DNA from 3 places in the Citrobacter sp. Igbk 17 genome. Region 1 is predicted to be linked to each of the others. Evidence: predicted binding sites of a transcription regulator. Region 1 holds the regulator's gene; each other region holds the start of a gene.

What was found. Region 1 encodes LexA, which represses DNA repair genes until DNA is damaged. Its sites were predicted from a motif close to TNCTGTATGTACATACAGNA; they were not measured.
Region 2: the regulator LexA is predicted to act here: its motif matches at 3,052-3,071, upstream of sulA (SOS-induced cell division inhibitor SulA).
Region 3: the regulator LexA is predicted to act here: its motif matches at 1,827-1,846, upstream of rmuC (DNA recombination protein RmuC).

Annotation. Positions count from the first base shown of each region.
Region 1 is NZ_JANEWI010000022.1:56,057-66,657, reverse strand. It holds gene plsB (glycerol-3-phosphate 1-O-acyltransferase PlsB) at 1-1,065, opposite strand, end outside; gene NNO08_RS14285 (diacylglycerol kinase) at 1,237-1,605, shown strand; gene lexA (transcriptional repressor LexA) at 1,715-2,323, shown strand; gene dinF (MATE family efflux transporter DinF) at 2,445-3,764, shown strand; gene NNO08_RS14270 (CsbD family protein) at 3,901-4,110, shown strand; gene zur (zinc uptake transcriptional repressor Zur) at 4,155-4,673, opposite strand; gene NNO08_RS14260 (cupin domain-containing protein) at 4,789-5,277, shown strand; gene dusA (tRNA dihydrouridine(20/20a) synthase DusA) at 5,384-6,382, shown strand; gene pspG (envelope stress response protein PspG) at 6,516-6,758, shown strand; gene NNO08_RS14245 (quinone oxidoreductase) at 6,987-7,970, opposite strand; gene dnaB (replicative DNA helicase) at 8,032-9,447, shown strand; gene alr (alanine racemase) at 9,593-10,601, shown strand, end outside.
Region 2 is NZ_JANEWI010000043.1:16,605-27,205, reverse strand. It holds gene NNO08_RS19965 (YccF domain-containing protein) at 1-112, shown strand, start outside; gene yccS (YccS family putative transporter) at 131-2,284, shown strand; gene NNO08_RS19955 (TfoX/Sxy family DNA transformation protein) at 2,262-2,876, opposite strand; gene sulA (SOS-induced cell division inhibitor SulA) at 3,093-3,602, shown strand; gene ompA (porin OmpA) at 3,958-5,007, shown strand; gene matP (macrodomain Ter protein MatP) at 5,117-5,569, opposite strand; gene NNO08_RS19935 (Lon protease family protein) at 5,755-7,515, shown strand; gene fabA (bifunctional 3-hydroxydecanoyl-ACP dehydratase/trans-2-decenoyl-ACP isomerase) at 7,584-8,102, shown strand; gene rmf (ribosome modulation factor) at 8,223-8,390, opposite strand; gene pqiC (membrane integrity-associated transporter subunit PqiC) at 8,647-9,210, opposite strand; gene pqiB (intermembrane transport protein PqiB) at 9,207-10,601, opposite strand, start outside.
Region 3 is NZ_JANEWI010000020.1:64,198-74,798, forward strand. It holds gene NNO08_RS13490 (dienelactone hydrolase family protein) at 1-723, opposite strand, end outside; gene udp (uridine phosphorylase) at 989-1,750, shown strand; gene rmuC (DNA recombination protein RmuC) at 1,909-3,321, shown strand; gene ubiE (bifunctional demethylmenaquinone methyltransferase/2-methoxy-6-polyprenyl-1,4-benzoquinol methylase UbiE) at 3,416-4,171, shown strand; gene ubiJ (ubiquinone biosynthesis protein UbiJ) at 4,186-4,791, shown strand; gene ubiB (ubiquinone biosynthesis regulatory protein kinase UbiB) at 4,788-6,428, shown strand; gene tatA (Sec-independent protein translocase subunit TatA) at 6,507-6,761, shown strand; gene tatB (Sec-independent protein translocase protein TatB) at 6,765-7,313, shown strand; gene tatC (Sec-independent protein translocase subunit TatC) at 7,316-8,107, shown strand; gene tatD (3'-5' ssDNA/RNA exonuclease TatD) at 8,149-8,931, shown strand; gene rfaH (transcription/translation regulatory transformer protein RfaH) at 8,938-9,426, opposite strand; gene ubiD (4-hydroxy-3-polyprenylbenzoate decarboxylase) at 9,593-10,601, shown strand, end outside.

The DNA.
Region 1 (10,601 bases):
CGTACGACGAATAAAGAATGCGCCCAGACGACGGAAAATCGGACCTGCCGGCCAGAAGTTCAGGTTGATACCTGCAGCGATATGCGGTGGAACCAGCCCCTGATGGTACAGAACATACGACAGCAGCATGTAGTCCATATGGCTGCGGTGGCACGGCACATAGACGATTTCATGCCCGTCGTGCGCCAGTTGGCGTACGCGCTCGGCATTGTGAACGTTAATTCCCTGGTACAGACGGTTCCAGGTAAAGCCCAGGATACGGTCCGTCAGGCGGATCATCTCATAGGAGAAATTCGCGGCAATCTCTTCCATCAATGCGATAGCGTTTTGCTGCGCCTTTTCATGGGAGATTTTTTTGCTGCGTGCTTCATCTTCCACCGCGCGTGCGATGGCTTTTGAGGCCAGCAGTTTATTAAACAGATCCTGGCGGGCAGGGAGGCGAGGGCCAACCGCGGCTAAGCGCTGGCGGGCAAAGTGCATACGCGCCACGCGTGCCAGTTTCTGTGCGATGGTTTTATCTGTGCCGTGTTCGTCTGCCATGCGGCGCAGGGAGACGGAAGGTGAGAAGCGGACAAAACTGTCGCGCCCCAGCCAGGAGACGGCAAAGAATTTCTGCACGCCATTCAGCATGCGCAGTGGCGGGTTGACCTCGCCTTTCTCGCGCCCTGGGGCTCGGCCAAACATCACCGATACCGGCACCATCTGCACATCCAAATCGGGGTTGCTGCGATGCAGATCGAGATAGTTATGGAACAGCTTGATGGACTCTTCTTTTGGCGTGTAATAGGTGAATACACGCGGGCCGCCGTGTATAAACACGTAGCGCGGCAGCAAAGTCCCGTCTATCTCCAGCGGTTCCAGGGGATCGGGGAGGTCGTGCACCAGACATTGGGCACGCAGTGTCAGCAAGTCAGCTTTTGAGTTGTACGGTAAGACGTACATAATGGGACGAGAGGTATCGAGTCCCAATTCCGGGGCGGGTTCCGCCGGGATAGACTTGCTTTTTACCAGGATGCTTAATGGTAAATTCAGTAATTTGTAGTAAATTCGTGGCCAGCCGGACATAAACGATGTAAAGCCTCTGGTTAATAATGCAAATGCGCTGCAAGGATATCAGAAAGTTTAGTGAATTTCTGTGGTATCCCGTCATACTTCGCGCAGCTTTGCTTATGCCCTGAAACAAACAGGGTAACGAGACAATAATACTAACGCTAATAATGTAAAAAGGTTCTTTTGATGGCCAATAATACCACTGGATTCACCCGGATTATCAAAGCAGCAGGCTATTCCTGGAAAGGTTTCCGCGCCGCATGGATCAATGAGGCGGCATTCCGTCAGGAAAGCGTTGCCGTACTGTTGGGGGTAGCCATTGCCTGCTGGCTGGACGTTGACGCAATTACCCGCGTACTGCTGATTGGTTCGGTGATGCTGGTGATGATCGTTGAAATTCTGAACAGCGCCATTGAGGCGGTTGTCGACCGAGTTGGTTCTGAGTATCACGAGCTTTCTGGCCGGGCGAAAGATATGGGATCGGCTGCGGTATTGCTTTCTATTTTCGTCGCTCTGATCACCTGGGGCATCCTGTTGTGGTCGCATTTGCGATAAAGATTCCACAACTTCATAAATCTCCTGTTTTTTGTGCAGTTTGCGGTTCCAAATTCGCCTTTAGCTGTATATACTCACAGCATAACTGTATATACACCCAGGGGGCGGAATGAAAGCGTTAACGGCCAGGCAGCAAGAGGTGTTTGATCTCATTAGAGATCACATCAGCCAGACAGGTATGCCACCGACGCGTGCGGAGATCGCGCAGCGTTTGGGGTTCCGTTCCCCAAACGCGGCTGAAGAACACCTGAAAGCGCTGGCGCGGAAAGGTGTGCTGGAAATTGTTTCTGGCGCATCGCGTGGTATTCGTCTGCTGCAGGAAGAAGAGGAAGGCTTACCGCTTGTTGGTCGTGTCGCGGCCGGTGAGCCACTTCTGGCACAGCAGCACATAGAAGGCCATTACCAGGTTGACCCATCACTGTTCAAACCGAACGCCGATTTTCTGCTGCGCGTCAGCGGTATGTCGATGAAAGATATCGGGATTATGGATGGCGATTTACTGGCTGTGCATAAAACGCAGGACGTACGTAACGGCCAGGTCGTTGTTGCCCGTATTGATGATGAAGTCACGGTTAAGCGCCTGAAAAAGCAGGGCAACAAGGTTGAACTTCTGCCAGAAAACAGCGAGTTTAAGCCAATTATTGTTGATCTACGTGAGCAAAGCTTCACTATTGAAGGGTTGGCTGTTGGCGTGATTCGTAACGGTGAATGGCTGTAATGATCAGCTGATTTCCTGTAGGCCGGAAAGGGCGTTTACGCCGCTCTCCGGCAAATTGCCCGATGACGCTACGCTTATCGGGTCTACAAAAACGCGTTAATTTCTTTTCAGGCTCCTTTCCATGCCTTTCTTTACCTCCTCTGATAAAGCACTTTGGCACCTTGCCTTACCGATGATTTTCTCCAACATCACTGTTCCACTGCTGGGGCTGGTGGACACGGCGGTGATTGGTCATCTGGATAGCCCGGTCTATCTTGGCGGCGTTGCCGTTGGCGCAACAGCGACCAGTTTTCTCTTTATGCTGCTGCTGTTTTTACGCATGAGTACCACCGGTCTGACAGCCCAGGCGTTCGGCGCGAAAAATCCGCAGGCACTGGCACGCGCGCTGGTTCAGCCGCTGATGCTGGCGTTGGGTGCCGGATTGCTTATCGCACTGTTTCGTACACCGATTATCAGCCTGGCGTTACATATCGTGGGAGGTAGTGAAGCGGTGCTGGAGCAGGCCCGAAGGTTCCTGGAAATCCGCTGGCTCAGCGCGCCCGCCTCGCTGGCAAATCTGGTGCTGCTTGGCTGGCTGCTTGGCGTCCAGTATGCACGCGCGCCGGTTATCCTGCTGATTGTTGGCAATGTGCTTAACATCGCGCTCGATTTGTGGCTGGTGATGGGCCTGCATATGAACGTGCAGGGCGCGGCGCTGGCGACGGTGATTGCCGAATATGCCACTTTGCTGATCGGCCTGATGATGGTACGTAAAGTCCTGCATATACGCGGAATTTCGCTGGCGATGTTGAAGCTTGCGTGGCGCGGCAACTTCCGCCGTTTACTGGCGCTTAACCGCGACATCATGCTGCGCTCGTTGCTGCTGCAACTCTGTTTTGGCGCTATCACGGTGCTGGGCGCGCGTCTGGGGGGCGATATCATTGCGGTTAATGCCGTTCTGATGACCCTGCTGACGTTTACCGCCTACGCGCTGGACGGATTTGCCTATGCTGTAGAAGCGCACTCTGGCCAGGCCTATGGGGCACGCGATGGTAGCCAGTTGCTGGATGTCTGGCGGGCGGCTTGCCGGCAGTCGGGTATCGTGGCGATCCTGTTTTCCCTGGTCTATGCCCTGTTCGGCGAGCAGATCATTACGCTATTGACCTCATTGCCGCAGATCCAACTTCTGGCCGATCGCTATCTCATCTGGCAGGTGATTTTACCGCTGGTGGGCGTCTGGTGTTATCTGCTGGACGGGATGTTCATTGGCGCAACACGAGCCGCGGAAATGCGTAACAGCATGGCCGTTGCGGCCGCGGGTTTCGCGTTAACGCTACTGGCTTTACCGTGGCTTGGAAACCACGGCTTGTGGCTGGCGTTAACCGTTTTTCTCGCGCTGCGCGGGCTTTCACTGGCCTTCATCTGGCGACGTCACTGGCGTAATGGCACCTGGTTTGCCTGATGCTTATGGTTAAAAATTCTGAATAGTAAATAAAACCCAGAATCCCTGACTACACTTATTATCACGCCCAGCAAAAACAGCATGTATCCGGGCGCAGCACTCTCGCTATTCACAACCTAACGATGAGGACTTGATGATGAATAAAGACGAAGTCAGCGGTAACTGGAAACAGTTCAAAGGTAAAGTGAAAGAGCAATGGGGCAAACTGACTGATGATGATATGACGGTCATTGAAGGTAAACGCGACCAACTGGTAGGTAAAGTCCAGGAACGATACGGGTACGCGAAAGATCAGGCGGAGAAAGAAGTTAAAGATTGGGAAAAACGCAACGATTACCGCTGGTAATTAACCCCTCCCTCCTGAGAGTACAAGGATGTTCGCTCTTTTATTTACCGCCCGACTTTCTTCTTCACCTGAATGGTATGGTCATGCTGGCAATCGCCAGGATGGCGGCATGATTCCACTTCCACACATGCCGGACACAGGCCGTGGGCTTCAATCACGTTATGGCGCAGAGCAAATCCCATTTTAGCTGCCAGCGTATGCATAATATCTTCCACGCCTTCCGCACACTCTTCTTTTACCACGCCACAGCGGTCACAAATAAACATTGCCGAGCTATGGGTTGGCTGATCGAACAGATGACAGAGCACATAGCTGTTGGTGGATTCCACTTTGTGCACAAAACCTTGTTCAAGCAGAAAATCAAGCGCACGATACACGGTAGGGGGTTTGGCCTGCGGCTCGGTTTCCCGCAGCAGATCAAGCAGATCATAGGCGCTGATCGCCCCTTCCTGCAGGCTCATCAGGCGCAGCACTTCGAGGCGTTGTGGCGTTAGTCGCACGTTACGTTGCACACAGAGTTTTTCAGCTTGAGCCAATAACTCCTGCGTGGTGGTTTTGTCCATTTGGCGCCTCGATTTGTGTGGAAGGTTAATCCCTTACTTTATCATGTTCTGCTTAAAACGCCGAGATCCACCGCTGTGTGCTATACCTGACGCATCGCAACACTGGAAAATTAACATGAAAAGACCCGATTGTATTCGCCACTGGCGTGAAGTTGAGGGGCCTGATGACTCCACCTATCCAGGTAGCGATGAGCTATTTTCTATTGGCGCGCCGTTGGCCCGCAGGTTGGGGTTAGGGCGATTAGGCATTCATCACGAACGCCTGCCGCCGGGGCGTCGTACTTCTTATCCACACGCTGAAAGCGATGAAGAAGAGTTTATCTACGTGCTGGAAGGCTACCCGGAAGCCTGGATAAATGGTTACTTATGGAAGCTGGAACCCGGCGATAGCGTCGGTTTTCCGGCAGGAACCGGCGTGTGCCACACTTTTATCAACAACACCAGCGACGAGGTGCGGCTGCTGGTCGTCGGTGAGGCGAACAAGAAGCATAACCGTATCTACTATCCGCTCAATCCGGTCTACGCGGTCACGCGTGAGGATCGCTGGGTTGACCATCCTCCACAGTTTTTTGGTCCACACGACGGAAAACCTGGGCGGAAATGACGATCTACGCGAACGAAGGGCGCTATCCACGACGATGTGGCTCACTATCGCAACGGTCTATGCTATAGTAGCGCCCCTTTTTTAACCGGATGCTTGAATATTCGCCATGCTGCCTGAATCTCAGTCTACCGCTTTTCCCGCTCATCGTTTTTCTATCGCGCCGATGCTCGACTGGACGGACAGACACTGCCGTTACTTTTTGCGCCTGCTGTCCCGCCAGACGTTGCTCTATACGGAGATGGTGACCACCGGGGCAATTATTCATGGCAAAGGCGATTACCTGGCGTATAGCGAAGAAGAACATCCGGTTGCACTGCAGCTAGGTGGGAGCGATCCGGCCGCGCTGGCCCAGTGCGCAAAGTTGGCTGAAGCACGAGGTTATGACGAGATTAACCTCAACGTCGGCTGCCCTTCCGATCGCGTACAAAACGGGATGTTTGGCGCTTGCCTGATGGGGAATGCGCAACTGGTCGCCGATTGCGTGAAGGCGATGCGCGATGTGGTGTCGATTCCGGTGACGGTGAAAACGCGTATTGGCATTGATGACCAGGACAGCTACGAATTCCTGTGTGACTTCATCAATACGGTTTCCGGTAACGGTGAGTGTGAGATGTTTATCATCCACGCCCGCAAGGCCTGGCTGTCCGGGTTAAGCCCGAAAGAAAACCGTGAGATCCCGCCGCTGGATTATGACCGTGTTTATCAGTTGAAGCGTGATTTCCCGCACCTGACGATGTCGATAAACGGTGGAATTAAATCACTGGAAGAAGCAAAGACGCATCTGCAATATATGGACGGCGTAATGGTGGGTCGGGAAGCCTATCAAAACCCGGGGATTCTGGCATCGGTCGACCGTGAAATTTTTGCTGCGACTACTCCGGATGCTGACCCTGTCGCCGTGGTGCGCGCCATGTATCCCTATATTGAGCGGGAGCTGAGTCAGGGGACGTATCTGGGGCATGTGACCCGACATATGCTCGGGTTGTTCCAGGGCATTCCAGGCGCACGTCAGTGGCGTCGTTATCTGAGTGAAAATGCGCATAAAGCCGGGGCTGATATTAACGTTCTGGAACATGCGCTGAAACTGGTCGCAGATAAGCGTTAAGTTCTCACCAAAAGTTAGTCAATTTCACCACGCCCTGCGTTTTATCGCGGGGCGTTTTCGTTATAAATCAATGCATTAATTTTGGCATGTTTCTTGTAATGCAATGGAGAGAATTTCATTTCGGGAGAGCGTCATGCTGGAACTACTTTTTGTGATTGGCTTTTTTATCATGTTGATGGTCACTGGCATATCACTGTTGGGCATCCTCGCCGCGCTGATGGTGGCGACGGTAGTGATGTTCCTCGGTGGGATGTTTGCGTTGATGATTAAACTGCTTCCCTGGCTGCTGCTGGCCGTCGCCGTGGTGTGGGTGATTAAGGCGATTAAAGCGCCAAAAGTCCCACAGTATCAGCGCAATAACCGCCGCTTTTACTGAGGTATTGAGCGGTGCGTCACAACCTGCAACATTGCCTTTAGAACCAAATAGGAATTGATTATCAAATCTGTCACTATTGCGTGGTTAACGAATTCATCGAGCTGTACCCTACATACAGCCGAACTAAAAAAAGAAAGGGCTTCCTGCGGGAAGCCCTAATTCTTTCTTTCCCCGTCATAATTCAAACCGCAGGTGTGTTGGCTGCTTGAATTATTTAAGAGGGAAGTCTCACGGGATCAGCAAACTCGAACCCTGCGTGGCGCGGCTTTCCAGCACTTCATGGGCACGCCGTGCGTCGTGCAGCGCGAATGTCTGACCAGGCGCAACATCCACTTTAATCACCCCACTGGCAATCAACGAGAAAAGCTCATTGCTGGCTTCCGTTAATTCGTGGCGGTTGGTGATGTAACCCTGCAGAGAAGGGCGCGTGACATACAGCGAGCCTTTCTGATTCAGAATACCTAAGTTAACGCCGGTTACCGGCCCGGAGGCGTTGCCAAAGCTGACCATCAATCCCCGGCGTTGCAGGCAATCCAGTGAGGCTTCCCAGGTATCTTTCCCCACCGAGTCGTATACCACCCGTACTTTTTTACCACCGGTGATTTCCTTAACCCGTTCGACGATACTTTCTTCACGGTAGTTAATCACTTGCCATGCACCGGCCTGCTGCGCTATTTGCGCCTTCTGCGCATTGCCGACAGTACCAATCAGCTTCGCTCCCAGCGCTTTTGCCCACTGGCAGGCAATCAGCCCAACGCCGCCCGCTGCAGCATGGAACAAGAAGGGCTCGTCGGGCTGGATTTCGTAGGTTTTACGTAACAGATAAAAAACGGTCAACCCTTTCAGAAATGAGGCCGCTGCCTGCTCAAAAGAGATGGCATTAGGCAGAATGGCGGCTTTATCGGCTGGCACGTTGTGCACTGAGCTGTACGCGCCAAGTGTTGACTGGGCATACACCACACGGTCGCCAACTTTAATGTGCGTCACTTTGCTGCCGACTTTACTGACCACGCCTGCGGCTTCTGTGCCCAGACCACTGGGTAACGAGGGAGGCGGATAAAGTCCACTGCGGATGTAGGTGTCGATGTAGTTGATGCCAATCGCTTTGTTCTCGACCTGGATTTCATGTTCCGCCGGGTCAACGGGCGTAAACTCCACAGCCTTCAGTACATCAGGGCCGCCGTGCTTGTGAAATTCAATACGTGTTGCCATGCTTCCTCCAGAAATGTGGTAATCTTTCGACCCAATCATTATCTCGGTAACTCCATTCACTATGGCAGGAAATAAACCCTTCAACAAACAACAGACTGATGCTCGTGAGCGCGATCTCCAGGTCGCCGGGCTGAAAGTACCGCCGCACTCGATTGAAGCGGAACAGTCGGTGTTGGGCGGTTTAATGCTGGATAACGAACGCTGGGACGATGTGGCCGAGCGCGTGGTTGCGGAGGACTTTTACACCCGCCCACATCGGCATATTTTCACCGAAATGCATCGCCTGCAGGAGATGGGAAAACCTATCGACCTGATTACGTTGGCAGAGTCGCTGGAAGTTCAGGGGCAACTGGACAGCGTCGGCGGTTTTGCATACCTGGCTGAGTTATCTAAAAACACGCCAAGTGCGGCGAATATTAGCGCCTATGCTGATATCGTCCGCGAACGCGCCGTTGTTCGTGACATGATTTCGGTGGCCCATGAGATTGCGGAAGCGGGTTTCGATCCGCAAGGACGCTCCAGTGAAGACCTGCTGGATCTCGCGGAATCCCGTGTCTTTAAAATTGCCGAAAGCCGCGCCAATAAAGACGAAGGCCCGAAAAATATTACCGATGTGCTCGATGCCACCGTCGCGCGTATTGAACAGTTGTTCCAGCAGCCGCACGACGGCGTCACCGGGGTGAATACCGGCTATGACGACCTCAACAAAAAGACCGCGGGTCTACAGCCGTCGGACTTGATTATTGTCGCGGCACGTCCGTCGATGGGTAAAACGACATTTGCGATGAACCTCGTCGAAAATGCGGCGATGTTGCAGGATAAGCCGGTTCTTATCTTCAGTCTCGAGATGCCCTCAGAACAGATCATGATGCGTTCTCTGGCCTCGCTTTCGCGCGTGGACCAGACCAAAATCCGTACCGGTCAACTGGATGATGAAGACTGGGCGCGGATTTCCGGAACAATGGGTATTTTGCTGGAGAAACGAAACATCTATATTGATGATTCCTCCGGTCTGACGCCAACGGAAGTGCGATCGCGCGCACGCCGTATCGCCCGTGAACACGGCGGTATCGGACTTATCATGATCGACTACCTGCAGCTGATGCGTGTACCGTCGCTTTCCGATAACCGTACGCTGGAAATTGCCGAAATTTCCCGCTCGCTGAAAGCGTTAGCGAAAGAACTGCATGTGCCGGTGGTGGCGCTGTCACAGCTTAACCGTTCTCTGGAACAACGTGCTGACAAGCGCCCGGTCAACTCAGATTTGCGTGAATCAGGCTCTATTGAGCAGGATGCCGACTTAATCATGTTTATCTATCGTGATGAGGTTTATCACGAAAACAGCGACCTGAAAGGGATCGCAGAAATCATTATTGGTAAGCAACGTAACGGCCCAATCGGTACGGTACGTCTGACGTTTAACGGACAGTGGTCGCGATTCGATAATTATGCGGGCCCACAATACGACGACGAATAAATCTCCGTCATCCTTCATGCTGCAGATGCGTTGGCTACGCCTGTTCACCCCGGTCACTTAGTTTACTAAGCTCCCGGGGATTCTCAGGCTTGTCGCCTTTCTGCAACACGAATGATTTAGGCGATTCTTTTATTAAGGAATTAAAATGCAAGCGGCAACTGTTGTCATTAACCGCCGCGCTCTGCGACACAACCTGCAACGTCTGCGTGAACTGGCACCTGCCAGTAAACTGGTTGCGGTCGTGAAAGCGAACGCTTACGGCCATGGTCTGTTAGAGACCGCGCGAACGCTCCCGGATGCGGACGCTTTTGGTGTCGCTCGTCTTGAAGAAGCCCTGCGGCTACGCGCGGGAGGGATCACGCAACCCATCCTGCTGCTGGAGGGATTTTTTGATGCTTCCGATTTGCCGACGATATCCGCGCAGCGTCTGCATACTGCCGTACATAACCAGGAGCAGCTTGATGCTCTGGAAGCGGCCGAACTGACTGAACCTGTCACTGTCTGGATGAAGCTCGATACGGGTATGCACCGCCTGGGCGTACGCCCGGAGCAGGCTGAGGCGTTTTATCAGCGCTTGACGCAATGTGAAAACGTGCGCCAGCCGGTCAATATCGTTAGCCACTTTGCCCGTGCCGACGAACCTGAGTGTGGCGCGACCGAAAAGCAGCTCGATATCTTCAATAGCTTTTGCGCAGGTAAACCGGGGCAGCGATCAATTGCTGCATCTGGCGGTATTTTGCTGTGGCCGCAGTCTCACTTCGATTGGGCGCGTCCGGGTCTGATTCTGTACGGTGTATCGCCGCTGGAAAATCACTCCATCGGAGAAGATTTTGGTTGCCAGCCAGTGATGTCACTGACATCAAGCCTGATTGCCGTGCGCGAGCATAAATCTGGTGAGCCAGTGGGTTATGGTGGCACATGGCAGAGCGAACGCGACACACGTCTCGGAGTGGTGGCGATGGGGTATGGCGATGGTTATCCGCGAGCTGCGCCGTCGGGTACGCCAGTGCTGGTTAACGGCCGTGAAGTGCCGATTGTCGGTCGTGTTGCGATGGATATGATCTGCGTTGATTTAGGCCCCGAGGCGCAGGACAAAGCGGGCGATCCCGTGATCCTGTGGGGCGATGGCCTGCCTGTGGAACGCATCGCAGAGA
Region 2 (10,601 bases), on a different contig from region 1:
TGCGAACTTTAAAATCGCCGCAATTGCACTCTGGCCCGTTGGTCGTCGCGTGGTTTCAGTCGAAGTTGCCCGTGCCGCACGCGAAGCCAACGCGCGTCGTCGCTTTGAATAATCGGAACTGATGGCCTTTATGTTAAGTCCACTGCTTAAACGCTATACCTGGAACAGCACCTGGCTGTACTACGTGCGAATTTTTATCGCACTTTGCGGTACTACGGCGCTGCCGTGGTGGCTGGGTGACGTCAAACTGACCATCCCGCTAACGCTGGGTATGGTTGCTGCCGCGCTGACCGATCTGGACGATCGGCTCGCGGGTCGTCTGCGCAATTTGATCATTACACTGATCTGCTTTTTTATTGCCTCGGCCTCCGTCGAATTGCTCTTCCCCTGGCCGTGGCTTTTCGCGATTGGATTAACGCTTTCCACCAGCGGCTTTATTTTGCTGGGAGGCTTAGGTCAGCGTTATGCGACCATCGCTTTTGGTGCATTACTGATCGCCATTTACACCATGCTGGGCACATCACTTTACGATCAGTGGTACCAGCAACCGATCCTGCTGCTTGCTGGCGCCATCTGGTATAACCTTCTGACGCTTATCGGTCACCTTCTGTTCCCGATTCGTCCACTGCAGGACAATCTGGCGCGCAGCTACGAACAGCTGGCACACTACCTGGAGCTGAAATCCCGCCTTTTTGATCCCGACATCGAAGACGAAAGCCAGGCCCCCTTGTATGACTTAGCGCTGGCCAATGGGCAACTGATGGCGACGTTGAACCAAACAAAAATATCATTACTCACCCGTCTGCGCGGTGACCGTGGACAGCGAGGAACCCGCCGCACACTGCATTACTATTTTGTCGCGCAGGATATTCACGAACGCGCAAGTTCCTCACATATTCAGTACCAGACGCTACGCGACCATTTCCGTCACAGCGATGTGATGTTTCGTTTCCAGCGATTAATGTCGATGCAGGGACAAGCCTGTACACAACTGTCTCGCTGCATTTTGCTACGCACCCCTTACCAGCACGATCCACACTTTGAGCGCGTCTTTACACATATCGATGCCGCCCTTGAGCGCATGCGTGCAAGCGGTGCCCCTGCAGATCTGCTCAATACGCTGGGATTCTTACTATCAAATCTGCGGGCTATCGATGCGCAACTCGCCACCATTGAGTCTGAGCAGGCTCAGGTACTCTCGCGCAATGAGTCAGAAAATCAGCTTGCCGATGACAGTCCGCATGGATTCAGTGATATCTGGCTGCGTCTGAGTCGCAATTTTACGCCGGAGTCGGCGCTGTTTCGTCACGCGGTTCGCATGTCGCTGGTGCTCTGCGTCGGGTACGCCATTATCCAGATAACGGGTATGAACCATGGCTACTGGATCCTGCTGACCAGCCTGTTTGTCTGCCAACCCAACTACAACGCCACACGACATCGTCTGGCGTTAAGGATTATCGGCACATTAGTTGGGATAGCGATTGGGTTGCCCATCCTGTGGTTCGTCCCATCGCTGGAAGGGCAATTAATACTGCTGGTGATCACTGGCGTGCTCTTTTTCGCTTTCCGCAATGTTCAGTACGCGCATGCCACCATGTTTATCACATTGCTGGTATTGCTGTGCTTTAACCTGCTTGGAGAAGGGTTTGAAGTCGCACTGCCGCGCGTCATCGATACGCTGATAGGTTGTGCCATCGCATGGGCAGCCGTCAGTTTCATCTGGCCAGACTGGCGTTTTCGCAACCTGCCACGGGTGATTGAACGGGCGACCGATGCAAACTGTCGTTACCTTGACGCCATTCTCGAACAATATCATCAGGGGCGAGACAATCGTCTGGCATACCGTATTGCACGCCGTGATGCGCATAATCGTGATGCGGAGCTGGCATCCGTGGTGTCGAATATGTCGAGTGAACCGGATGTCACCGCCCAAACGCGCGAAACGGCATTCCGCTTGCTGTGCCTCAACCATACCTTTACCAGTTATATCTCGGCGCTGGGCGCACACCGTGAACAGTTAACCAACCCGGACGTTCTGGCATTACTGGACGATGCCGTTTGCTATGTTGATGATGCACTGCACCATCAACCCGCTGACGAGCAGCGCGTATACCAGGCGCTTGAAGGACTGAAGCAACGGATTCAGCATCTCGAACCACGCCCGGACAGTAAAGAACCGCTGGTCGTACAGCAAGTTGGCCTATTGATAGCACTACTACCAGAAATCAGACGATTACAGCAGCAAATTGCCGCATTGCCGTCTAGTACACCGGTTCAGGCGTAAGAGAACTCACCCACTCCACAAGCTCCTGGCGACGAATCGCCGGGAGCGCCGCCTCATGAATCCCCCCAATCGCGCCTTCAAGGGCATAGAGTATTTTCACCGTCAGGGCGGGATTAACCTGTCGCAGTTTCAACCAGCACATTTTTGCCCCCAACATGCGTAATGTGCTTTCATCTTTTACACCTGCTTCATTCAGCAGGGTTTCCAGATGAAATGTCATGTTCGGCAGTCCACGCAGGCGATGCTGTGCAAAACGACTTTGTTTTTCTTTTAACGCCGCATCCAGTGAATACCGTGATAGCGACACCAGTTGTTGCTGGTTTTGCCACAGCGTATCGTTCACCTGATAATAATTAAGCACCACCGGACGTCCACGTTTTATAAACGTCAGCCAGACAGGGGAATGTTTTACACAGTACGGCGCGCTCTGTTCACAGGCCCGAAGATATAACTCGCCACTGGCGACCATAGCAAATACCGTGTCGTCGACTGTCAGGCTATAACCACCAAACAGCGATCGATAACGAATAGTCCCCAATGACGCCAGATATTCTTGTGATTTATAGATCCTTGCATAAGAAAGTTTTTTCATAAAAATCCTTTTAAATCATAACGTAATAAAATGATTTGCAGTAGCGGATCCGTTAATGACGAAAATAGGCAACTTATTCGCAAGGGGCAAGATGAATTTTGTTTTTCCCATAACAACAACCAAAAACTGCGAACCTGTTTCAGAAAATAAGGTTGATCTTTGGTGATAGCAGGGTTACTGTATATCCATACAGTAACTCACAGGGCTGGATTGATTATGTACACTTCAGGCTACGCAAATCGTTCTTCGTCGTTCTCTTCCGCATCAAGCAAAATTGCGCGCGTGTCGTCAGAGCACACTACCGCTGGGCTTATCAGTGAAGTGGTCTATCGCGAGGACCAGCCCATGATGACGCAACTCCTGCTTCTTCCTCTGCTTCAGCAATTAGGTCAGCAGTCGCGCTGGCAGCTCTGGCTGACGCCTCAACAAAAACTGAGCCGCGAGTGGGTGCAGTCGGCCGGGCTCCCATTGACGAAAGTCATGCAAATTAGCCAACTCTCTCCCTGCCATACGCTGGAATCAATGGTCCGTGCGCTGCGCACAGGGAATTACAGTGTGGTTATCGGCTGGCTGACGGAAGAATTAACAGAAGATGAACATGCAGAACTGGTGAAAGCGGCAGATGAGGGAAACGCAATGGGATTTATCATGCGTCCTGTACGCGCTCAGACACTTGCGGGGAGACACCATTCCGGGCTAAAAATTCACTCGAATTTGTATCATTGAGTAAAATTAGGAATTATCCTGGAATTTTTTTTCACCCTCAAATTCAGCTTTGAGCTTTAACACATTTTTGGTGAGAACGCCTGTGTGAAGCGGTTTCCGCGATAGTGGCTGTACAATTAATCATCCATAAATGTTAAATATTGTGTATACAAGCCTTTTTTTTTCATATGCCTGACGGAGTTCACACTTGTAAGTTTTCGAGTACGTTGTAGACTTTACATCGCCAGGGGTGCTCGGCTTAAGCCGCAGATATCGGTAGAGTAACTATTGAACTGGTCCCCGGGTGAAGGATTTAACCGTGTTATCTCTCTGGAGATATTCATGGCGAATTTTGGATGATAACGAGGCGCATAAAATGAAAAAGACAGCTATCGCAATTGCAGTGGCACTGGCTGGTTTCGCTACCGTGGCGCAGGCCGCTCCGAAAGATAACACCTGGTATACTGGTGCTAAACTGGGTTGGTCCCAGTTCCATGACATCGGCAACAATCAGATCAACAACAACGGACCGACCCACGAAAGCCAACTGGGTGCTGGTGCGTTCGGTGGTTACCAGGTTAACCCGTACGTTGGTTTTGAAATGGGTTACGACTGGTTAGGTCGTATGCCGTACAAAGGCAACACTGAAAATGGCGCATTCAAAGCTCAGGGCGTTCAGCTGACCGCTAAACTGGGTTACCCAATCACTGACGATCTGGACGTTTATACCCGTCTGGGTGGTATGGTTTGGCGTGCAGATGCTAAAAACAACGACGGCTTCAAAGACCACGACACTGGTGTATCCCCAGTATTCGCTGGCGGCGTAGAGTATGCAATTACTCCTGAAATCGCTACCCGTCTGGAATACCAGTGGACTAACAACATCGGTGACGCGAACACCGTTGGTGGTCGTCCAGACAACGGTCTGTTGAGCGTTGGTGTTTCTTACCGTTTCGGCCAGCAGGAAGAAGCAGCTCCGGTAGTTGCTCCGGCTCCGGCTCCGGCTCCAGAAGTACAGACCAAACACTTCACTCTGAAGTCTGACGTTCTGTTCAACTTCAACAAAGCGACTCTGAAACCAGAAGGCCAGCAGGCTCTGGATCAGATGTACAGCCAGCTGAGCAACCTGGATCCGAAAGACGGTTCCGTCGTTGTTCTGGGCTTCACTGACCGCATCGGTTCTGACGCTTACAACCAGGGTCTGTCTGAGAAACGTGCTCAGTCCGTTGTTGATTACCTGATCTCTAAAGGTATCCCTTCTGACAAAATCTCCGCACGTGGTATGGGCGAATCCAACCCGGTTACTGGCAACACCTGTGACAACGTGAAAGCTCGCGCTGCACTGATCGACTGCCTGGCTCCGGATCGTCGTGTTGAGATCGAAGTTAAAGGTATCAAAGACGTTGTAACTCAGCCTCAGGCTTAAGTTATCGTCTTATAAAAAAACCCCGCCTGGCGGGGTTTTTTTTTACCTGTATATCATTCAAAAACACAGGTACGCTCCAGGTACGCTCCATATTGACGTTACCCGTACCCTACTCTTTACCCAGTAACGCCTGAAGATCCTGCTTCAATGTCGACATCTTGTTCGCATACTTTTCTTTATGCTCCGCATCTTCAATCAACTGCACAATCGTTTCTGAGAGCGTTTTACCACGTCGCTGCGCAAGCCCGGCTAAACGCTGCCAGACCATAAACTCCAGATCGATCGATTTCTTACGCGTATGTTGATGTTCTGCATTAAAGTGCCGCTTACGCCTCGCCCGGATCGTTTGCTTCATGCGATTGAGCAGTGCTGGGTTCATGTATTCTTCAATCCAGGCGTTGACCCGAACCGGTTCATTTTCGAGGGTTAGCAACAAATCAACGGCTTCTTTGGCAGCACTGGCTTCCACATAGCGGGTAATCAACTCCCCCTCGCGATGCTTCTTCACCAGGTACTTCCATTTCCATCCGCTTTCAAGATTTTCAAGTTGTTGATATTTCATTGCGATCTCAATGTTACCGTGTAACTCTTATCAGAATATCAGCTTTTTGGGCATCTGAAGAAAAGAATATCCAGCCTGTGAACTGTCGCGCGTCATCACATCCGTTTAGCGGTGCTTTCCACGTGTGCAGTGCTGATGGTTACGGTATAATCTCGTTTTTTACAACAGACTAAAAAACATCAACTTTGACCATTACGAAACTTGCATGGCGTGATCTGGTTCCTGATACCGACAGCTATCAGGAAATATTTGCACAGCCGCACGTCACTGACGACACCGATACCTTACTCAGTGATACTCAGCCACGTTTACAATTCGCGCTAGAGCAGCTTCTTCAGCACTGGGCTACGTCCTCGTTTATGCTGGTGAAAGCGCCCGAAGAGCTGGAGTATCTCAATCTTATTGCAACGGCTGCACGTACCTTGCATACGGATGCCGATAGGTTAACCGGGGGACATTACGATGTATCCGGCCACACTATTCGTTACCGCGCAGCGGAGAAAGCAGACGACAACTTTGCAACGTTAACTCAGGTGGTTAATGCGGACTGGGTTGAGGCCGAACAGCTGTTTGGCTGTCTGCGCCAGTTCAATGGCGAAATTACGCTGCAACCGGGACTGGTCCATCAGGCCAACGGCGGTGTGCTGGTTATCTCATTGCGCACACTTTTGGCTCAGCCGTTGTTGTGGATGCGCCTGAAAGCCATTGTCAGCCACGAGCGTTTTGACTGGGTAGCCTTTGACGAGTCTCGCCCCCTGCCAGTCTCCGTCCCTTCTATGCCGCTTAAACTGAAAGTGGTGTTGGTCGGCGAACGTGAATCGCTGGCAGACTTCCAGGAAATGGAACCAGAACTGGCAGAACAGGCTATCTACAGCGAATTTGAGGATAACTTGCAGATAGTGGATGCCGAAACCATGACACAGTGGTGTCAGTGGGTAACGCATACTGCCCGACGCAACAATTTGCCCTATCCCGCTGCCGATGCATGGCAGGTTCTCATCCGTGAAGCTGTTCGCTACACCGGCGAACAGGACACGCTGCCGCTTAATCCGCTATGGATCACTCGCCAGTTCAAAGAAGTGTCCCCTCTTTGCGACGGTGATACCTGCACTGCGGAGCAATTGAGTCTGATGCTTGCTCAACGTGAGTGGCGAGAAGGATTCCTCTCTGAACGGATGCAGGATGAGATCCTGCAAGAGCAGATCCTCATTGAAACGGAAGGCGAGCGTATTGGGCAAATAAACGCCCTGTCGGTGATTGAATTTCCAGGTCATCCCCGCGCGTTTGGTGAACCTTCACGTATCAGTTGCGTCGTGCATATTGGCGATGGCGAATTTACCGATATTGAACGTAAAGCAGAGTTGGGCGGAAATATTCATGCCAAAGGTATGATGATTATGCAGGCGTTCCTGATGTCGGAACTCCAGCTTGAACAGCAAATACCGTTCTCTGCCTCTCTGACATTTGAGCAATCATACAGTGAAGTAGACGGTGACAGCGCCTCAATGGCAGAACTGTGTGCGCTGATCAGCGCCCTCGCTGACGTTCCTGTCAATCAAAGCATCGCGATAACCGGTTCTGTCGATCAGTTTGGTCGTGCTCAACCTGTCGGCGGTCTGAATGAAAAAATTGAAGGCTTCTTTGCCATCTGCCAGCAGCGTGAATTAACGGGGACTCAGGGGGTGATTATCCCTACAGCCAACGTCAGACATCTGAGCCTTCCACCCGCACTGCTGCAGGCAGTTGAAGAAGAAAAATTCACTATCTGGGCAGTAGACGACGTAACCGATGCGCTGCCACTGCTATTAAATTTGGTGTGGGATGGCGAAGGTCAGACGACGCTGATGCAAACTATCCAGGAGCGTATTGCTGCGGCAACGCAACAGGAAGGCCGTCATCGTTTTCCATGGCCGCTACGTTGGTTGAATTGGATTATTCCGAACTGATCGGACTTGTTCAGCGTACACGTGTTAGCTATCCTGCGTGCTTCAATAAAATAAGGCTTACAGAGAACATGGTAGATAAACGCGAATCCTATACAAAAGAAGACCTTCTTGCCTCTGGTCGCGGTGAGCTGTTTGGTGCTAAAGGCCCACAACTGCCTGCACCAAGCATGCTGATGATGGATCGTGTCATCAAGATGACCGAAACCGGCGGCAACTTTGACAAAGGTTATGTGGAAGCTGAACTGGACATCAACCCGGACCTGTGGTTCTTCGGATGCCATTTTATCGGCGATCCGGTAATGCCAGGTTGCCTGGGTCTGGATGCCATGTGGCAGCTGGTTGGATTCTATCTCGGCTGGTTGGGCGGCGAAGGTAAAGGCCGTGCGCTGGGCGTGGGCGAAGTGAAATTCACAGGTCAGGTTCTGCCGACCGCGAAGAAAGTCACCTACCGCATTCACTTCAAACGCATCGTTAACCGCCGCCTGATCATGGGTCTGGCTGATGGTGAAGTGCTGGTTGATGGTCGTCTGATCTACACCGCAAATGATCTGAAAGTGGGTCTGTTCCAGGACACCTCGGCGTTCTAATTGCAGACATCTGTAGATCTGGTGTGCGACATGGCCTAATGACCGCGTACGTTAATTTGCCGGACTACAAAAGGCGAAACCTCCGCTCTGCGGAGGTTTCTTTTATCTAAAGAGACAGAATCAGGCCATTAAAACCCTATCCCCCATGGCTTCTCGCCAGCCTCCCAGCCAGTATGACCTCTGATTCAGCGTCTGATAGGGACACATTTCTTTTGAGCGTCCGGCAATGCCGGCCTGATATCCACGTTGATGTGCCCGTTCCAGGCGATCTCGTTTTTGTCTCTTCATGCCTCGTTTCCCTCATTTTTGGGTCTGGTGGAAAAGAAAACAGTGATTGCTAAGTGTGCAATCACACTAAACGAATACCCCTAAACATCAGGCTCGTCAATGCGCAAAATTCACGCCAGTGTCATATTTGTGAGCTAGCTGGTAAATCATTTGTACAAAAATTCTCTGTCAGAACAGCTACCTCAACCACTAAAAAAATAAAAAAAACCGCCTCTGGCGATGAGCCTGAGGCGGCATAATTTACAATTATTTAAGCTTATGGAATGCGTTTCAGCTCTTGTGCGATTGCGGTCGCTTCCTGACTCCAGGCGCTGGCCAGAACTTTCACCATTTCATCGTAGCCATCCTGCGTCTGTACAACTTCGATATGGAACGGACGCTTGATTAATTGCCCCTGGTGATTAAGCAACCATTCACCGCTGACAATCACTTTGCCATCGTAACGTCCGTGAAAGCCTGTCACCGTCACGTTAAGCGTATCCTGGGTGCTTCCCAACGGCTGAGATGCAACGACCCAACCAGGAAGTTGCATACTGAGATTTGCGACAAGGGTATTACGCAACTGCTGATCCAGTGGGCTGGCCCAGAGATTGTTATTCGCTATCACATACTTCACGTCGCTGGTCTGGTACACCACACCATTCCCCGCCAGGTAATCAGGTACTGCAACCTGTTCAACCCACAGCAGGCGGTTGCCCTGATTAGCTGAACTTTGTACCCCCCCTTGCGCAATGGGGAGCTGATAATAGCTTTTATTCTCTCCGCTGGAGCTACATGACGTCAGCCAGACCGCCATCATCACCACTAGCCACTTTTTCATTGTTTCGCCCTCTTCGGCTCTGGATCTTTTTTGTCCTTCGCTTCAAACACCAGCGCGTTACTCTTGTCGTTCAGCGTTTTCAGAACCGGCTGCAGTTCACGCAGTACCTGATCAAGACGCTGCATATCTGCCACCATCTTGTTGTAGGCCGCAGAACCCGGCTGGAAGCCCTGCATGCTGCGATTCAGCTCACGCAACGTATTCTGCATATCCGCAGGAAGCTGCTGCATCGACTGGCTGGACGTGATCTTATTCATGTTATCCAGCGTAGTTTGCAGATGCTTCATCGTGCGCTGGCTTTCCGACAGCGTATTGGTTGCCTGCTCAATCATCGGGTTCAGCGGTAGACTATTAATCTTATCCAACGCTTCCATCAGACGCTGCTGAATCTGCGCCAGACCGCCGCTCACTGTCGGAATAATTTGATAACCATTAAACTCGCGTACTCCTGTAATTGGCGGCTCTTTTGGGTAAAAATCGAGATCGACATACAGCGCGCCGGTCACCAGGTTCCCCGTCTTCAATGACCCTCTCAGTCCACGTTTGAGCAACTCAGCAAGATGAGCACCTACATCGGTGTCTTCACCCAACTGCGCTTTCAGCCGTTCAGGTTCGATACGCACCAGAACAGGAATGCGGTAATCGTTGTTAAATACCTGGCGCATATTTGGCGCAAAGAAAGGCACTTTACTTACGGTACCCAGGCGTATGCCACGGAACTCCAACGGCGCCCCCGGCTGCAGACCACGAATTGAATCCTTGAAGAACATCAGGTAATCAATGTGATCGGTATACAAGGAATCCTGAATACTTTTTTGATCGTCATACAGATTAAAAGAGGAGTGCTGTTCAACCGGTTGGCCTTGTTCCAGCCCTTCCGGTACGTCAAAGCTGACTCCGCCGCCAAACAGCGTGGTGAGCGAGCCCATTTCCACTCGCATACCCGCCGAAGTGAGATCGACGGCAATACCGCTGTCCTTCCAGAAACGGACATTACTGGTTACCAGTCGATCGTTTGGCGCATTGATGAAAAGCTGGTAACTGATCGTACGTTTTTGCGCATCAAACGTGCTGGTCTCAACCGAGCCCACGCGATACCCACGGAACAGAACCGGGTCACCCGGACTCAATTGTCCTGCTTTTTTACTGTCCAGGATCACGCGGATCCCTTTTGCATCAGGCGGTGCCAGCGGTGGAGAATCGAGCAATTGGTAATTTTCCAGCTTGCTGCCTTTATTACCGGGTTGCAGCTCAATATATGCCCCGGACAACAGCGTTCCCAGGCCACTGATACCTTCACGTCCCACTTGCGGCTTCACCACCCAAAAGACCGAATCTTTATGCAGCAGCTTTTCCATCCCGGAATTGAGACGTGCTTTAATCTCCACATG
Region 3 (10,601 bases), on a different contig from region 1:
ATAATCGGCATTAAACGCATGGCCAGCATCGGGATAGACGACGATTTCCGCTTTAGCATTGGCGGCACGCAGTGCCTGACGCATGGTTTCCACGCTGTCCTGTGGAATACTGGTATCCTGGCCGCCATACAGTCCCAACACGGGAGCGTTCAGATCGGTGGCAATATCGACAGGGTGTTTGGGGGAGTTCAGCGTTTTATCGCCAACCAATTTGCCATACCACGCCACCGCCGCTTTTAGCTGTGGATTGTGTGCGGCATACAGCCAGGTAATACGTCCACCCCAGCAAAAACCCGTCATCATTAATTGATGCACATCGCCGCCGTTGCGGGAGGCCCAACTGGCAACATGGTCCAGATCCGCCAGGACCTGTGAGTCGGGAACTTTCGCCACCAGGCCGCTTAGAAGCGTCGGGATATCGGCAAAGTCACTGGGATCGCCCTCGCGAAAATAGAGTTCGGGTGCAATAGCCAGATAACCTTCCAGCGCCAGTCGACGGCAAACATCACGAATGTGCTCATGAATACCAAAAATTTCCTGCACAACAATGACGATGGGCAGCGGACCATCGGTCTGTTGCGGTCGTGCGTGATACGCAGGCATATCATCGCCTTGTGATGGAATTGATGTCACCCCAGCGATAATCGCGTGATCCGGGGTGTGAACCGTCGTGGACGACGGTGGGGATACAGCAGGTGCAAAACCAGATTGTCGTGTTGTCATGGTATTCTCCGTACCCTTAAATATTGTACAAAATAGCGCATTGTTAACTATAGACACATGCAACGAACCACATTGCCTCAAACGGTCTATCTTTTGTGCAAGGCTTCCTTACATTGCGCTATTAATGTGATGATCATCACTGTTTCACGGTAAATCAATGCAATTGATTTCCATCATAGTGATGACTGTCACGAAAAGATGTTTATGCCTTCGGTAAAGTGTGTTTTTGCTTCTTCTGACAAAACCGATTCACAGAGGAGTTTTTATGTCTAAGTCTGATGTTTTTCATCTCGGCCTCACTAAGAACGATTTACAAGGGGCCCAGCTCGCTATCGTCCCTGGCGACCCGGAGCGTGTGGAAAAGATCGCCGCGCTGATGGATAAGCCGGTCAAGCTGGCATCTCATCGCGAGTTCACTACCTGGCGTGCTGAACTGGATGGTAAAGCCGTGATCGTTTGCTCTACCGGTATCGGCGGCCCGTCCACCTCCATCGCCGTAGAAGAACTGGCGCAATTGGGCATCCGTACCTTCCTGCGTATCGGTACGACTGGCGCTATTCAGCCGCATATCAACGTGGGTGATGTACTGGTAACTACCGCATCTGTCCGTCTGGACGGTGCGAGCCTGCACTTTGCACCAATGGAATTCCCGGCTGTTGCAGACTTCGAGTGCACCACCGCGTTGGTGGAAGCGGCAAAATCTATCGGTGCGACCACCCACGTAGGCGTTACCGCGTCTTCAGACACCTTCTACCCGGGCCAGGAGCGTTATGACACCTTCTCTGGCCGCGTAGTGAGCCGTTTCAAAGGCTCTATGGAAGAGTGGCAGTCGATGGGCGTCATGAACTATGAAATGGAATCTGCGACGCTGCTGACCATGTGCGCAAGCCAGGGTCTGCGTGCAGGTATGGTTGCTGGCGTTATCGTCAACCGTACTCAGCAAGAGATCCCGAATGCAGAAACGATGAAGCAAACGGAAAGCCACGCGGTGAAAATCGTGGTAGAAGCCGCACGCCGTTTACTGTAATTCTCCCTTCTTTGCTAAAAGGCCGACGTGTTCGGCCTTTTTATTTTGCGTAGCACCTCGCAGGAAATTCCTTTTAAACTGGACGTTTATACAGCACAATTCTATTTTGTGCGGGTAAGTCGTTGCTGTAAGGGGGCGTTGTGGATATTTCAATTTTGATGAGTGCCGTGCTGGCATTAGCTGCAGGGCTGCTGGTGGGCTGGCTGGCGACAAAAGCGCGCGCCGATCAGATCCGCGCAGACCTCATCGAAGAACGACGAGAACTGGATATTGCCCTCAGTGCAGCCCGGCAACAGCTCTCGCAGGAAGCCCACTGGCGTGACGAATGCGAGCTGCTGAATAACGAACTCCGTAGCCTGCAGAGTATCAATACCTCACTGGAGGCCGATCTCCGGGAAGTCACCACCCGTCTGGAAGCAACGCAGCAGCATGCGGAAGATAAAATTCGCCAGATGATCAACAGCGAACAGCGCCTGAGCGAACAGTTCGAGAATCTGGCGAACCGCATTTTCGAACACAGTAACCGTCGCGTCGATGAGCAAAATCGCCAAAGCCTTAACAGTCTGCTGACACCATTACGCGAACAGCTGGACGGTTTTCGCCGCCAGGTTCAGGATAGCTTTGGTAAAGAGGCGCAAGAGCGCCACACCCTGGCACACGAAATTCGTAATCTCCAGCAACTGAACGCGCAGATGGCGCAGGAAGCCGTTAACCTGACACGGGCATTGAAAGGTGATAACAAAACACAGGGAAACTGGGGAGAGGTGGTACTTACGCGGGTGCTTGAAGCCTCTGGTCTGCGGGAAGGCTATGAATACGAAACCCAGGTTAGCATCGAGAATGATGCGCGCTCACGGATGCAACCAGACGTTATTGTCCGGCTACCGCAAGGTAAAGATGTCGTGATTGACGCTAAAATGACGCTGGTTGCCTATGAGCGCTATTTTAATGCAGAAGATGAATACACCCGGGAGGGTGCGCTGCAGGAGCATATCGCCTCCGTGCGAAATCATATTCGTCTGCTGGGTCGTAAAGATTATCAACAGCTTCCAGGGCTGCGTACGCTGGACTATGTGCTGATGTTTATCCCCGTCGAACCTGCTTTCCTGCTGGCGCTGGACAGACAGCCCGAACTTATTACCGAAGCGCTTAAAAATAACATTATGCTGGTCAGCCCCACGACGTTGTTGGTGGCATTACGTACGATCGCTAACCTGTGGCGCTATGAGCATCAAAGCCGCAACGCGCAACAAATTGCGGATCGGGCCAGTAAACTTTATGACAAGATGCGCCTGTTTGTGGATGATATGTCAGCAATCGGCCAAAGCCTGGATAAAGCCCAGGATAACTACCGACAGGCAATGAAGAAGCTCTCTTCGGGGCGTGGAAATGTCTTATCACAGGCGGAAGCCTTCCGCGGCTTAGGCGTGGAAATTAAGCGCGAGATAAATCCTGAACTGGCTGAACAAGCCACGACCCAGGATGAAGAGTTCCGCTTACGCTCGGTCCCGGAAGCGCAGCAAGACGTGACTTACCCCGATGAAGAGGCGGTAAATCAGCAATCAAACTAGCCCGTTTGGGGTAGCGGAACCCGGTAGAAGGGTAGGGCAAATTGGCCCAATCTGTTACACTTCTCGAACATTTTTTGGATGAGCAGGCACTGAGATGGTGGATAATTCACAAGAAACGACGCACTTTGGCTTTCAGACCGTCGCTAAAGAGCAGAAAGCTGACATGGTGGCCCACGTTTTTCATTCTGTGGCGTCTAAATATGACGTTATGAATGACTTAATGTCATTTGGCATTCATCGTTTGTGGAAGCGCTTCACCATTGACTGTAGTGGCGTGCGTCGTGGACAAACCGTTCTGGATTTAGCGGGCGGCACGGGCGATCTGACGGCGAAGTTTTCTCGCATGGTTGGTGAAACCGGTAAGGTTATTCTGGCAGATATCAATGACTCAATGCTCAAAATGGGGCGCGAAAAGCTACGCAATATTGGCGTGATTGGTAACGTTGAATATGTCCAGGCAAATGCTGAGGCACTGCCGTTCCCTGACAATACCTTTGATTGCATCACCATTTCTTTCGGCCTGCGTAACGTTACGGATAAAGAGAAAGCGCTACGCTCGATGTATCGTGTGTTGAAGCCGGGTGGGCGCTTACTGGTGCTGGAATTCTCCAAACCGATCATCGAACCGCTGAGCAAAGCGTATGATGCGTACTCTTTCCATATCTTGCCACGTATTGGTTCGATGGTTGCGAGCGACGCAGATAGCTACCGCTATTTGGCTGAGTCTATCCGTATGCATCCCGATCAGGACACGTTAAAAGCAATGATGCAAGATGCCGGGTTTGAAAGTGTTGATTACTACAACCTGACGGCAGGTGTTGTTGCGCTGCATCGTGGTTACAAGTTCTGACAGGAGGACCGGGGATGCCTTTAAAACCCTTAGTGACCGCTGGCGCTGAAAATCTGCTCAACACCTTTCTGTATCGTTCACCTGCGCTAAAATCAGCCCGAACGCGTTTGCAGAGCAAGGTACTGCGTGTTGATCTCAAAGGATTTTCTACGCCGTTAGTCCTGGTGTTCAGTGAGCGCCAGGTCGATGTGCTGGGGGCATGGGAAGGCGAAGCAGATTGCACCGTGATCACTCATGCCAGCGTGTTACCAAAATTACGCGACCGGCAGCAGCTCACCACGCTTATTCGTAGCGGCGAACTGGAAGTGCAGGGCGATATTCAGGTGGTGCAGAACTTTGTGGCTCTGGCTGACCTGGCGGAATTTGACCCTGCAGAGCTATTAGCACCTTATACCGGTGATATCGTCGCGGAAGGTGTTAGCAAAGTCCTGCGCGGCGGCGCGAAGTTCCTGCGTCGTGGCATTCAACGTCAGCAACGTTATGTTGCCGAAGCGATCACTGAAGAGTGGCGTATGGCCCCTGGCCCGCTTGAAGTTGCATGGTTTGCGGAAGAAACGGCAGCGGTTGAGCGCGCGGTTGAATCTCTGGCCAGACGGCTGGAAAAACTGGAGGCCAAATGACGCCAGGAGAAGTACGGCGCCTTTATTTCATCATTCGCACTTTTTTAAGCTACGGTCTTGATGAACTCATCCCCAAAATGCGTATTACGCTGCCGCTCCGTTTGTGGCGTTACACATTGTTTTGGATGCCAAACCGACATAAAGATAAGCCGCTGGGTGAAAGGCTGAGACTGGCTTTGCAGGAATTGGGGCCGGTGTGGATCAAATTTGGTCAAATGCTCTCCACCCGTCGTGATCTGTTTCCGCCGCATATCGCTGATCAGCTCGCTCTGTTGCAGGATCGAGTTGCTCCATTCGATGGACAACGAGCAAAAGAACAGATTGAAGAAGCAATGGGTGGGCTACCTGTTGAAGAGTGGTTTGATGATTTTGAGATCACACCACTGGCATCTGCGTCTATTGCTCAGGTGCATACCGCACGACTGAAGTCGAATGGCAAAGAGGTGGTGATCAAGGTTATTCGTCCGGATATCCTGCCGGTAATCAAAGCCGATTTAAAACTGATCTATCGTCTTGCTCGCTGGGTCCCTCGCCTGTTGCCGGACGGACGTCGTCTGCGGCCAACCGAAGTGGTCCGTGAATATGAAAAAACATTGATCGATGAGCTGAACCTGCTGCGTGAGTCGGCAAACGCCATTCAACTGCGACGCAATTTTGAAGACAGCCCGATGCTGTACATCCCGGAAGTGTATTCCGACTATTGCAGTCAGAACATGATGGTGATGGAGCGTATTTACGGTATCCCTGTTTCGGATGTTGCAACGCTTGAGAAGAACGGTACCAACATGAAACTGTTGGCCGAGCGTGGTGTTCAGGTCTTCTTTACTCAGGTATTCCGCGACAGTTTTTTCCATGCCGATATGCACCCGGGTAACATTTTCGTCAGCTATGAGCACCCTGAAAACCCGAAATACATCGGTATTGATTGCGGGATCGTGGGCTCATTAAATAAAGAAGATAAGCGTTATCTGGCTGAAAACTTTATTGCGTTTTTTAATCGCGATTACCGTAAGGTTGCCGAGCTACATGTCGATTCTGGTTGGGTTCCTCCCGATACCAATGTTGAAGAATTTGAATTTGCAATTCGTACCGTGTGTGAGCCTATCTTCGAAAAGCCGCTGGCAGAGATCTCCTTTGGTCACGTGTTGTTGAATCTGTTCAATACAGCACGTCGATTTAATATGGAAGTCCAGCCTCAACTGGTGTTGTTACAGAAGACGCTGCTGTACGTTGAGGGTGTTGGCCGACAGCTCTATCCTCAGTTGGATTTGTGGAAAACGGCCAAGCCTTTCCTTGAATCCTGGATTAAAGATCAGGTAGGTATTCCGGCGCTTGTCAGGGCATTTAAAGAAAAAGCACCGTTCTGGGTCGAAAAAATGCCAGAAATACCTGAACTTGTGTATGACAGTTTGCGCCAGGGCAAATATTTACAGCACAGTGTTGATAAGATTGCGCGCGAGCTTCATGCGAATCACGTACGTCAGGGACAATCCCGTTATTTATTGGGTATTGGCGCAACGTTGCTGTTAAGTGGGACATTCCTGCTGGTAAGCCGTCCTGAGTGGGGGCTTATGCCTGGCTGGTTAATCGCGGGTGGTGTTCTCGCCTGGCTGATCGGCTGGCGCAAAATGCGCTGATTTTTTCATCGCCCAAGGCAGGTCGTGTAACGTATACTACGGCCTAATTAATTCATCATCTATGACAGAGGAACATGTATGGGTGGTATCAGTATTTGGCAGTTGTTGATCATTGCCGTCATCGTTGTACTGCTATTTGGCACCAAGAAACTCGGCTCCATCGGTTCCGACCTTGGCGCGTCTATTAAAGGCTTCAAGAAAGCGATGGGTGATGATGAACCTAAGCAGGATAAAACCAGCCAGGACGCTGATTTTACCGCTAAATCCATCACCGATAAGCAGGGTGAAGTGAAGAAAGAAGACGCCAAAAGCCAAGATAAAGAGCAGGTATAATCCGTGTTTGATATCGGTTTTAGCGAACTGTTATTGGTGTTCGTTATCGGCCTCATCGTTCTGGGGCCACAACGATTGCCAGTGGCAGTAAAAACGGTCGCGGGCTGGGTCCGTGCGCTGCGCTCTCTTGCAACTACCGTGCAGAATGAACTGACCCAGGAGCTTAAGCTTCAGGAGTTTCAGGACAGCCTGAAGAAAGTAGAAAAAGCGAGCCTGACAAATTTGACGCCGGAGCTGAAAGCATCGATGGATGAGCTGCGCGAAGCGGCTGAGTCGATGAAGCGTTCTTACAGCGTGCACGATCCTGAGAAAGCGAGCGATGAAGCGCACACTATCCATAACCCTGTGGTGAAAGGAAGTGAAGCGCAGCACGAGGGGGTTACCCCTGCTACTGCTGAAGGACAGGCCAGTTCGCCGGAGCAAAAACCGGAATCCACGGGTGCTGACGCGCCGGAGTTGAAGGAAACTGCTTCCGTTACGTCGATGGACGCGGAAAAGAAACCTGCTGCACCTGCTGTCGAATCCTCACCTTCGTCGAGTGATAAACCGTAAACATGTCTGTAGAAGATACTCAACCGCTCATCACGCACCTTATTGAGCTGCGTAAGCGACTCCTGAACTGCATTATTGCGGTTATGGTGATCTTTCTGGCGTTGGTTTATTTTGCCAACGACATTTACCATATGGTTGCGGCACCGCTGATTAAGCAGATGCCTCAGGGTGCAACGATGATCGCCACCGATGTGGCTTCACCGTTCTTTACCCCGATAAAGCTAACCTTTATGGTGTCGCTGATCCTGTCGGCACCTGTGATCCTGTACCAGGTATGGGCATTCATTGCGCCTGCTTTGTATAAGCATGAACGCCGCCTTGTTGTGCCGCTGCTGGTCTCAAGTTCACTGTTGTTCTATATCGGGATGGCATTCGCCTATTTTGTCGTCTTCCCGCTGGCGTTTGGCTTCCTTGCCAACACAGCTCCGCAAGGCGTGCAGGTTTCGACAGACATTGCCAGTTATCTCAGCTTTGTTATGGCGCTGTTTATGGCGTTTGGTGTCTCTTTTGAGGTTCCTGTCGCCATTGTATTGTTGTGCTGGATGGGCATTACGACACCTGATGATTTACGTAAGAAACGTCCTTACGTAGTTGTCGGGGCATTTGTCGTGGGGATGTTACTGACTCCACCAGATGTCTTCTCGCAAACGCTGTTGGCGATACCGATGTACTGCCTGTTTGAAGTGGGTGTTTTCTTCTCTCGTTTCTATGTCGGTAAGCGACGTACGCGAGATGAGGACAACGAGGCTGAAGAAGCAAAAGAAGCCGACGCCACCGAGAAAACCGAAGAGTAAATTCAGCCGCCCGTAAGGGCGGTTGTCATATGGGAGGAAGCATGTTTGATATTGGCGTTAATCTAACCAGTTCACAATTTGCGAAAGACAGGGATGAGGTTGTAGCACGCGCTTTTGCTGCCGGTGTAAACGGCATGCTTCTGACCGGAACAAACCTGCATGAAAGCCAGCAGGCGCTAAAGCTGGCACAGCATTATCCACATTGCTGGTCCACTGCAGGCGTCCATCCACATGACAGTAGCCAATGGCAATCCTCAACGGAAGACGAGATTATCGCGCTGGCAAACCAGTCCGAAGTGGTCGCCATTGGTGAATGCGGCCTGGATTTCAATCGTAATTACTCCACTCCACAGGAACAGGAACGGGCTTTTGAGGCGCAATTGCGTATTGCCGCCGAATTGCAGATGCCTGTTTTCATGCATTGTCGGGATGCCCACGAACGTTTTCTGACGCTGCTGGAACCCTGGCTGGACAGCCTCCCTGGCGCAGTGCTGCACTGTTTCACTGGCTCGCGCCAGGAGATGCAGGACTGCGTGGACAGAGGGCTTTATATCGGGATTACCGGATGGGTCTGCGATGAGCGTCGGGGTATGGAACTACGGGAGCTACTGCCTTTTATCCCGGTGGAAAGGCTGCTGATAGAAACAGATGCTCCCTATTTACTCCCACGCGATCTGGCCGTGAAGCCGACTTCCCGGCGCAATGAACCTGCGCACCTGCCGCATATTCTTGAGCGTATTGCGCACTGGCGCGGGGAAGACCCTCAGTGGCTATCAACGGCGATTGATGCCAACGTCAGAACGTTATTCGAAGTGACTTTCTGAGTCTGTTTATATCTTTCGAAAGCCGGTATTTTTCACGCTCTGCTTAACCTCTTTATTCAACAGGTTAAGCAGGAGCATGGAACGCGCTTCGCCGTCGGGTTCGGTGAAAATCGCCTTCAACCCTTCAAATGCCCCTTCAGTGATAATTACGCTGTCGCCAGGATGCGGCGTTTCCGGGTCTACAATCCCCTCGGGCTTGTAGATAGAAAGCTGGTGAATAACGGGAGAGGGAACGGTAGCTGGTGTTGCCCCAAAGCGTACAAAATGGCTGACGCCACGCGTCGCATTGATGGTCGTGGTGTGGATCACTTCCGGATCGAATTCGACAAACATGTAATTAGGGAAAAGTGGCTCACTGACTGTGGTACGTTTACCCCGCACCATTTTTTCCAGGGTGATCATTGGCGTCAGACAGTTGACTGCTTGTCTTTCCAGGTGTTCCTGGGCACGCTGAAGTTGCCCGCGTTTGCAGTACAGTAAATACCAGGCTTGCATAATAACTCTTATCCGCTTGTTCTGAGCGCAAGCATAGCAAAAGTCATTATACACTTCATCTTTCAAGCCTCATCGGTGTTGGTTGCCAGAGTTCACGCTAATTTAACAAAAATACAGCATCACAATGATGAACGCCGTATAATGAGGCGCTTACAAAGAGGCCAAAATGGACGCCATGAAATATCACGATTTACGCGACTTCCTGACGCAGCTTGAACAGCAGGGCGAGCTCAAACGCATTACGCTTCCAGTGGATCCCCATCTGGAGATCACTGAAATTGCCGATCGCACCTTGCGTGCTGGTGGGCCTGCGCTGTTGTTTGAGAATCCAAAAGGCTATTCAATGCCGGTACTGTGCAATTTGTTTGGCACTCCGAAGCGTGTCGCCATGGGGATGGGGCAAGAAGATGTCTCAGCACTAAGGGAAGTTGGTAAGCTGTTGGCGTTTTTGAAAGAGCCGGAGCCGCCGAAAGGATTCCGCGATCTGTTTGATAAGCTGCCGCAGTTCAAGCAGGTGCTTAACATGCCGACCAAACGGCTACGCGGTGCGCCTTGTCAGCAAAAAATATCCTCAGGCGATGACGTTGATTTAAACCGTATACCGATCATGACCTGCTGGCCGGAAGATGCAGCGCCGCTAATTACATGGGGACTCACCGTCACGCGTGGACCGCATAAAGAGCGACAGAATCTGGGTATTTATCGCCAACAGTTGATTGGCAAAAATAAGCTCATTATGCGTTGGCTTTCACATCGTGGCGGCGCGCTGGATTATCAGGAGTGGTGCGCTGCACACCCTGGTGAGCGTTTCCCTGTCTCCGTTGCGTTAGGGGCAGACCCAGCGACCATCCTGGGTGCTGTGACCCCTGTGCCTGATACATTATCAGAGTACGCCTTTGCTGGGCTGCTGCGTGGCACTAAGACCGAAGTTGTCAAATGTATCTCCAACGATCTCGAAGTACCCGCCAGCGCTGAAATTGTTCTGGAAGGCTATATCGAGCCGGGTGAACTGGCACCGGAAGGACCGTATGGCGATCATACGGGTTATTACAATGAAGTGGATAGCTTCCCGGTTTTCACTGTCACACACATTACCCAGCGTGAAGATGCGATTTATCACTCCACCTACACCGGACGTCCACCAGATGAGCCAGCGGTGCTCGGTGTGGCGCTGA